DNA from 2 places in the Brevibacillus sp. RS1.1 genome. Region 2 is predicted to be linked to the other one. Evidence: predicted binding sites of a transcription regulator. Region 2 holds the regulator's gene; the other holds the start of a gene.

Region 1 (4,421 bases), on a different contig from region 2:
AACAAGCAAAAGCCCACCCGTTAGCTCCTTTGGCTAAAACGAGTGGGCTTTTGTCATTGTTATTGTGGATCCTGTTTATTCAGGTTACGATCTCTTTCGGACTTTTGCTTCTGGGTGCCTTGGGTCTTGCTGCTGTGTCCTTGGTTTCCGCCATTCTTGGTATTTCGATTGTTTGACATCAGAATCCCTTCCTTTTCATTCTGGTATTCATGCCAAACGTAGTATGTCCCAAATGGCTTATTCATAATGAAGAATTACTTCGCTTCACCCATGAATACTTTCTTTCCGTCCTCATACTTGTACACGTATACGGAAGCAAAGTCGTTGTCGCCTTTTTCATTGAATGTTACGTTAACGAATTTTCCTTTGTAATCTTTGGTTTTGTGAACCGCTTCCAGCACTTGTTCACGCGTTGGCTTTTTGCCGCCGTTTGCTTTGATCGCTTCTTCCAGACCGTTCAGCATAACACCCATGGAGTCATAACCAAACGAAGTGAAGATCCCTACTTTGTTGCCAGTCGCGCTCTCGAAGTCTGTGATCCATTTCTTGCCGTCTTCGGTAGCACCAATATCGCCAACAGTAGAAGTAAAGACCACGTTATTGGCATTTTCTGCACCAGCAATTTTCACCATGTCAGCGGAGTCGTAGCCATCGCCACCCATGAAGACACCTTTGAAGCCTTTTTCACGTGCTTGCTTCACGATGATCCCTGCATCAGAGTAGTATCCACCGAAGTAGATCATCTCTGGATTTTTCGCAAGGATTTGGGTGATGATCGCACTATAATCCTTCTCGCCTGCTGTTACCCCTTCATAGCCGAGAACTTGTACGCCGTCTTTTTCAAATTGCTTTTTCACTTCTTCCGCAAGACCTTGTCCATAAGCAGCCTTGTCATGCATAACGAAAGCTGTTTTTACATTCAACTGATTTTTGGCAAAAATCGCAGCCTTGGAGCCTTGTTGATCATCACGCGCACAAATGCGGTGTACGATCTGTTTGCCTTGCTCAGTCAAATCTGATCCCGTTGCGGAAGGAGATACCATTACGAGCTTCTCTTGCTCGTATTGCGCTGCTGCTGTGATCGAAGCACCTGTTGTAGCATGGCCTACTACTCCGACTACATCAGGATTCGAAATCAACATTTGTGCGACTGCTACCCCTTGTTTCGGGTCAGCTTGGTCGTCTTGCGCGGACAATTGAACGTCAAAGCCAAGTGCTTTGAATGCCTCTGCCTTTTCTTTCAACGCATATTCAGCACCAGCTTTTGCTGTGCTTCCATAATCAGAATACTGGCCAGACATCGGACCAACTACAGCAACAACGAGCTTCTCAGTAGCGCCACTTGCACCGCCCGTGCTTCCTCCGCTATTGTTGCTCGGCTGTGGTGTCGCGCTTTGGCTACCAGTCCCCGCACCTCCACCGCAGCCCGCGAGCATTGTGCTCAGAGCAAATGTTGCAGCCAGTATCGACAATGATTTCTGTTTTTTCATAGCAAAAATCCCCCTCTTTATTTATGAGCAAACTATGAATCACAATCTTATTGTAGGATATTTTAGAAAATTTGCAATAGAAATGATTGAAAGAAGAATCCATAAAAAAACCCTCTATCGCTGTCTGCTAATAGAGGTGTACACATGTAGTATTGAGGCAAATAGCCACTTCTACGCATAGAAGTGGCTATCCTCATGAGAAGTATCCCATTGATTATTAGGAATTAATTGGAATGCTCAGCTTGTAAGTGAGCGTTTTTGCATCGTACTCTACTTTTGCACCCAATTCTTGGGCAATGAATACGAGGGGCACGAGCACTGCTCCGGTCACTGGACGTGGCGGATTTGCTACACTCGTTTCTTTGCCGTTTTTATAAGCAAAGTTTTGGTTTTCGTACATACGCAGAGCGTACTTGTTGTCTTTGGCTACCAACAGAGATTTAGTCGTGCTATCCCATGCTGCGCTACCACCCAAAGCAATCGCCAATGTGCTCGCATTCACATACGCAACACCATTTTCAGTAACGATTTCTTGTGGGAATGGGAACTCCTTGCCGTTTAGCTGAACTTTGATTTTTTGTTGTACAGCTGGTGCAGGAGCAGTTTGGGCAAACGCAGCCGTTGCCGCTACACTTCCTGTTAGAAGAGCTGCTGTCAGCATCATTGTAGAAAACTTGCGAAGCATAATAAACACCCCTTAAATATCATGAAATGAATTCCAATTTTGTATGATTCGACATAAATCAACTTTTTCCTTCTTTTTTATCCCATACATTTCCTATGTAATTCTCTCCCCAAACATGACAAGACTAGGAAAAAAATAAATATCCCACGAACAAATGTTTTTGTGCACAACCTGTGTATAACATTGTGGATAACTTTCGAAAGTGAGGCTTGCTATGGCAGGGGAACGTTTTTTTCTCATTTATCAAGAGGCCAGTGATGAAGAATGCTTATTGACCATTGAACCATACAAAGATCAACAGGAGCTGGCGGAAGCCATCAATCAACTGCAAGCCAAACAAATCGATGAATATACGATTATCAAGGGAAAAAAGATGAAAGCCACGCTGAAACTCGCCGTCGATTTAACCGAGGCCGATGAGAATTCCAAGGAATGAATGTTTTCCTTTTCGAGTAGGTTTAGACAGAGGGAATTTGGCAAACATGGTAGTGAGGGCGCGCACTTATGTGTTTGACCTTCATTGACCTTTTGTGTATGATATTGTTACAAAGAGAGGAGGAAGACTAGATGCATATGAATTTAATTCCAACCGTCATTGAACAGACAAGCCGCGGGGAACGTGCTTACGATATTTATTCCCGCCTGCTCAAAGACCGCATCATCTTTCTGGGAACCCCAATCAACGACACCGTAGCCAATATCGTTGTGGCACAGTTGTTGTTCCTTCAGGCGGAAGATCCGGAGAAAGACATTCACTTGTACATAAACAGCCCAGGCGGTTCTATTACTGCTGGTATGGCAATTTACGATACTATGCACTTCATCAAGCCTGATGTATCCACCATTTGTATCGGAATGGCTGCTTCCATGGGAGCATTCCTGCTGGCTGCTGGGGCAAAAGGCAAGCGCTTTGCTCTGCCAAACAGTGAAGTCATGATCCACCAACCATTGGGTGGCGCACAAGGACAAGCGAGCGACATTGAGATTGCCGCAAAACGTATCTTGAAGATGCGTGATCATCTGAACACCATCTTGGCTGAACGCACTGGACAGCCTTTGGAGCGCATCCAAAAGGATACCGATCGCGACAACTTCCTCTCTGCCGCTGAAGCAGTAGCGTACGGATTGATTGACAAAGTCATCACTTCCGAACCGTCTTCGAAAAAATAAGAGCTGTCGTAAAAAAACACTCGTGCCTGAACTACCGGCCGAGTGTTTTTTTATGCCGAGCAAACCCCTTGAGGTTTCCCTTGGTCTGCTCGGCTTTTTCGATGAATCATTGTGATACTTCCATTAACTGACTGACATAGACGGTTCGGCTATGCCCTGGATTTTTTTCCTCATGTACACGTGCTGTTGACGTTTTTTCGTCTACAGCATCGATCCAAACGGCTTGTCCATCGTACTCTACCTTGATATGGTCGTCGGATTTCATGATGGCTTGTGCTCTTGTTACATTCATAAGTGACTGACTCCCTCTATTGGTCATCGTCAAGAGCTTGCTTGGCTGACGTAGCCCCTGTCATCGTATCTACAGTCGTTTCTTCAATCAGGCCGTTTTGGTCGGAAACAACTCCGCCCCCCAGTCCCTCATTCACCATCCGATCAATGTCCATATCATAACAATCGCGGCCTTCGTAACACTTATCACGGTTACTCATGTCTCATTCCTCCTTCATGCAATATACATGGTTAGAAATGCCCTGACCGAAGTGAATTGATACATATTCATCAAGATGACCAACAAAAAAAGACACCTCCCTTAAGGGAAAAGTGTCTCTCGTGACTCTATTCTTCTTTGCTTACCAGATTCGTAAGGCTGCTGACTGCCTGGGAGGCATCCGGCCCTTCTGCCAAAATGGTAATTTCCGTTCCAGAGCTGATTGCGAGGCTCATGATACCCATGATGCTTTTCGCATTGACCTTCTTGTTGCCTTTTTCTACGAATACTTCCGATGCAAAACGGTTAGCTTCCTGTACGAAAAAAGCTGCTGGACGAGCTTGCAAACCGGTCTTTAACTGAACCACGACCTGCTGTTGAACCATGAATGGACCTCCTTACTAGTAGACTATTATCCTTTAGTATAACATGCATCTACATCGAAATATTTTGTTTTTCTCGTATTTTGTCAGCGATTTCGTTAATTTTCCGCAAGCGGTGGTTAATGCCCGATTTGCTCACTACTCCGCTTGGCACCATCTCGCCCAATTCTTTCAAATTGATGTCAGGATGAGCCACTCGAAGC
Region 2 (4,421 bases):
CCTGAACAAAAGAGCATTATTCTTTCGGGGGGCGGATTGGGTCTCGGCTCGATGGAAAAGGTATTAGATGGGCTAGAAGAGATTAACATTCCCCTGAAAACCTTTGTGTTAACAGGGACAAACGACAAGCTATACAATAAGGTGACAAATCGTACGTATCGGCATGAAGTCGTTCCGCTAAAATTCATCAATAACTTTCACGAATACCTGGAAACGGCTGATTTAATTGTCACCAAATCAGGCGGACTTACATCAGCTGAAGTAATGAGTAAACGGGTACCCATGATTGTTTACAACCCTCTGCCTGGACAGGAAGAGAGGAATAGCCACTTTTTGCTCAATAATGGATGTGCGGTACACGCGAATCTATCCGAGCAGTTGATTTACTTTATCGATGAACTATTGCATAGCCCGTCCAAGGTGGAATATATGCGTAGAATGGGACAAAAAATCTCGAAGCCAGATGCTGCACAACGAATTACTGAGTTTATCATGGATGATATGAATATGTTGCCAGGAAAAGTAGAATAGCTGCCTAGCCAGACAAAATGGAGGAACCCATGACTGTACCATTCGCGATATTATTTGATATGGATGGCACGTTACTGCAAACAGAAAAGCTGTCGACCCCCGCTTTTATTCGAACGTTTGACCAGCTTCGTCAAAAAGGGCTATGGCAAGGGGAAACCCCTGACGAACGTGAACTGATCAATGTACTGGGAATGACGATCGAGCAGATCTGGGATAAATTACTGCCGGGTGCGAGTGAAGAAGCCATTCGGTCAGCAGATGCTTTCTTGCTAGACAACGAAATCCAGTTACTCAAAGAACGAGTGACCGAGCTATATCCGGATGTAAAATCAACCTTAGAAAAGCTGCATGAAAAAGGATTTGCTTTATTTGTAGCAAGCAATGGGCAGGAAGAGTACATCGATGCCATTTGTCAGGCATACGAGTTAAAGCCGTTGATGACAGACCTGTACTCGGCTGGTCGTTTCCGCACGCATTCCAAAAATGACCTGGTTGCAAAATTGTTGTCTGATTACAAAATTGGGCAGGCCATCATGGTAGGAGATCGTCACTCCGACGTGGAAGCAGGCAAGACAAACGGTTTATTTACCATTGGATGCGACTTTGGTTTTGCGAAACCAGGCGAGCTTGATGGGGCAGATGTTATTATCACCAGCTTCTCTCAGCTACTGAATCATTTGCCAGCAATCGACACCAATAAGCAAGAACAAGCATAAACCATTCCTCAGGGAGTGGTTTTTTTGTTGATCATGTCCAAGTTTCAAGCGACCCTCTTTTGCCCACACTAGAATGTGTAAGGGACACTTGCGGGCACGCACTAAACCCATTATAATTAACGTCAAAGATAGTCAAAGTCAATAGGTAACCTCATAAGAACATACACATAGGAATAGGAGGCGATGACTTGCGAAACATCTCGGACATCATTGAACATCACTTGAAAAGCATCCTTACTAACAGTCCCAATGGATCGATCGAGATTCAGCGTAGTGAGCTTGCCGACCATTTTCAATGTGTGCCGTCTCAGATCAATTACGTCATCAATACGCGCTTTACCGTTCAAAAAGGATACCTCGTAGAGAGTAAGCGCGGGGGCGGCGGGTATATTCGCATACGCAAGGTGCAGATTGTCAGCAAAGCACGCTTGCAGGAATTGCTAACAGAAGAACTGATTGGAGAGAGCATCAGTCAGAGTGTGGGAAATGCGATCGTAGAAAGACTATTAGAGGAAGGGTTAGTCAACATTAGAGAAGCCACCTTGATGAAAATCGCTACCTCGCGAAACGTTTTGACTCTAGAAGCTGAATTGCGGGATCGTTTGCGGGCAAATATTTTAAAGCAGATGATCGCGGCAATCTTGTTGAAGTAAAAGGAGGTATGATGTTATGAACTGTGAGGAATGCGGAAAACGACCGGCGACACTTCATTTGACGAAAATCGTCAATGGCGAAAAAACCGAATACCATATTTGCGAGCAATGTGCTCATGAAAAAGGGGACGTCTTTACCGGCTTTCACAACTTCAGCATCAACAATCTCCTGTCAGGACTTTTAAAATTTGATCCCATGCAAAAGAATGGACGCGAAACGGCAACGAATAAGCCGCTTCAATGCGAAACATGTGGACTCACATATGCTCAATTTAGTAAAAGCGGCCGATTTGGCTGTAGTGATTGCTACACCTTTTTGGGGGATCGACTGGACCCACTTTTCCGCCGGATTCATGGAAACACACAGCATAGTGGAAAAGTACCAGAGCGTACCGGTGGCAAACTGAAGATCCGTAAAGAGCTGGAGCAACTAAAGCAAGCGCTGCAAAGTCATGTCGCCAGTGAAGAGTTCGAGAAGGCAGCAGAAATGCGTGATCGAATTCGAGCATTGGAACAAAAAATGGCCCAATCGTAGCAAGGGAGGTTAGCTGGTTATGTCCCAAAAGCAGTTTATGCAAAACCCGTGGAGCAATTGGATGAAAGGAGAAGGTCCTGATTCCGACATTGTCATTAGTACACGGCTGCGTATCGCCCGTAACCTGCGCCAGCACCCCTTTCCGTTATTGGCAACGGACTCGCAGGCCGAGGAAGTCGTCAGAAAGGTAACGGAAGTAAGCGATTCGGAGGCAATGCGCAAACGGCATCAGCTTCAGGTCATCCATATGGATCAAATTAACCCGTTAGAAAAACGGGTGCTCGTAGAAAAGCATCTGATTAGCCCTCATTTGGCAGAGGAATCCCGTAAAGGTGCCGTATTGCTTCGGGAAGATGAGTCTGTCAGCATTATGGTTAATGAAGAAGACCACATTCGAATACAGGTACTATTACCCGGGTTTCGTTTGAACGAGGCATGGGAAATAGGTACGAAGATAGACGACATTTTTGAGAAAAGCTTGAACTACGCGTTCGACGAAACTCGAGGATATCTTACAAGCTGCCCAACCAATGTGGGTACGGGAATTCGTGCATCCGTGATGCTGCACCTGCCCGCTCTGGTGATGACGCAGCAGATCAGCAGAATTTTACAGGCGATTAATCAAGTTGGTCTGGTCGTTAGAGGAATTTACGGAGAGGGCAGCGAAGCTCTAGGGAATCTTTTTCAGTTATCCAATCAGGTCACACTGGGGATGTCTGAGTCGGATATCCTTTCCAATCTCTACGGTGTGGCCAGACAGATTATTGAGCAAGAGCGTGTGGCACGCACTTACTTGCTGGAGCACACCCGGGTTTCTTTGGAGGATCGGATTTTTCGGTCGTATGGCATCTTGATGTATGCCCGCACGGTAGAGTCCAAGGAAGCGGCTCAGCGTCTGTCAGATGTACGTCTGGGGATTGATCTAGGCATCATTCCTAATGTATCTCCGCTCGTCTTAAACGAACTGTTGGTCACGACACAGCCAGGTTTTTTACAACACCACGCTGGTCAAAAGCTCACTCCGGACCAACGCGACGAAAGAAGGGCAAGGCTGATCCGCGAACGTCTACGCGTAGTAGAATCACAAGAGTAATCGTAATGGTATCACGCAATTGTTAACCATACAGAGAAAAAACACGGTTATACGGAGGTGTACGATATGATGTTTGGACGTTTTACAGAACGCGCACAAAAAGTACTGGCGCTTGCCCTGGAAGAGGCGGTTCGTCTCGGACACAAAGATATTGGGACAGAGCATGTGCTGCTGGGACTCATTCGAGAAGGCGAAGGAATTGCGGCGAAGGCACTGCAATCACTTGGGCTTGGCCTCGATAAAATCCAGAGCGAAGTGGAGTCGTTAATCGGGCGAGGAACAGAGCAGTCCGGTAGTAATTACACACCAAACTATACACCTCGCGCCAAAAAGGTCATTGAACTGTCGATGGACGAAGCCCGCAAGCTGGGTCATACCTATGTGGGGACTGAACATATTCTGCTTGGCTTGATCCGTGAAGGAGAAGGTATTGCTGCGAGAATCATGAACAATTTGGGCGTTAGCCTGAACAAGGCACGTCAACAGGTACTCCAGCTGCTGGGCAGCTCGGAAATGATGGCATCTCATCAACCGTCTGGAGGGAATCCAGCGGCGAATACGCCGACGTTGGACGGCTTGGCAAGGGATCTGACTGCAATCGCTCGTGACGGCGGTCTGGACCCGGTTATCGGTCGCCAAAAAGAAATCGAGCGTGTGATCCAAGTACTTAGCAGACGCACCAAGAACAACCCTGTTTTAATTGGGGAGCCTGGTGTCGGGAAAACAGCTATCGCAGAAGGTCTTGCCCAAAAAATCGTGAACAACGAAATTCCGGAAACCCTTCGTGATAAGCGCGTCATGACCCTCGATATGGGAACTGTTGTTGCGGGAACCAAATATCGCGGTGAGTTCGAAGATCGTCTGAAAAAAATCATGGACGAAATTCGCCAAGC

The links. The regulator CtsR, encoded in region 2, represses protease genes until heat stress. The targets are predictions, from matches to a motif close to ATGGTCAATAAAGGTCAAACA.
Region 1: clpP (ATP-dependent Clp endopeptidase proteolytic subunit ClpP) is a predicted target of CtsR. The motif match lies at 2,683-2,703, and genes of this name have one in related genera.

Annotation. Positions count from the first base shown of each region.
Region 1 is NZ_JABSVA010000021.1:6,309-10,729, reverse strand. Features, by position in the region: gene HP570_RS28770 (DUF4023 domain-containing protein) at 1-2, shown strand, start outside; gene HP570_RS28765 (branched-chain amino acid ABC transporter substrate-binding protein) at 255-1,490, opposite strand; gene HP570_RS28760 (copper amine oxidase N-terminal domain-containing protein) at 1,708-2,175, opposite strand; gene HP570_RS28755 (hypothetical protein) at 2,390-2,611, shown strand; gene clpP (ATP-dependent Clp endopeptidase proteolytic subunit ClpP) at 2,743-3,345, shown strand; gene HP570_RS28745 (H-type small acid-soluble spore protein) at 3,452-3,637, opposite strand; gene HP570_RS28740 (hypothetical protein) at 3,654-3,836, opposite strand; gene HP570_RS28735 (HPr family phosphocarrier protein) at 3,964-4,221, opposite strand; gene whiA (DNA-binding protein WhiA) at 4,271-4,421, opposite strand, start outside.
Region 2 is NZ_JABSVA010000015.1:58,259-62,679, reverse strand. Features, by position in the region: gene HP570_RS27290 (MGDG synthase family glycosyltransferase) at 1-531, shown strand, start outside; gene HP570_RS27285 (HAD hydrolase-like protein) at 561-1,247, shown strand; gene HP570_RS27280 (CtsR family transcriptional regulator) at 1,436-1,900, shown strand; gene mcsA (protein-arginine kinase activator protein McsA) at 1,917-2,435, shown strand; gene mcsB (protein-arginine kinase McsB) at 2,455-3,528, shown strand; gene HP570_RS27265 (ATP-dependent Clp protease ATP-binding subunit) at 3,595-4,421, shown strand, end outside.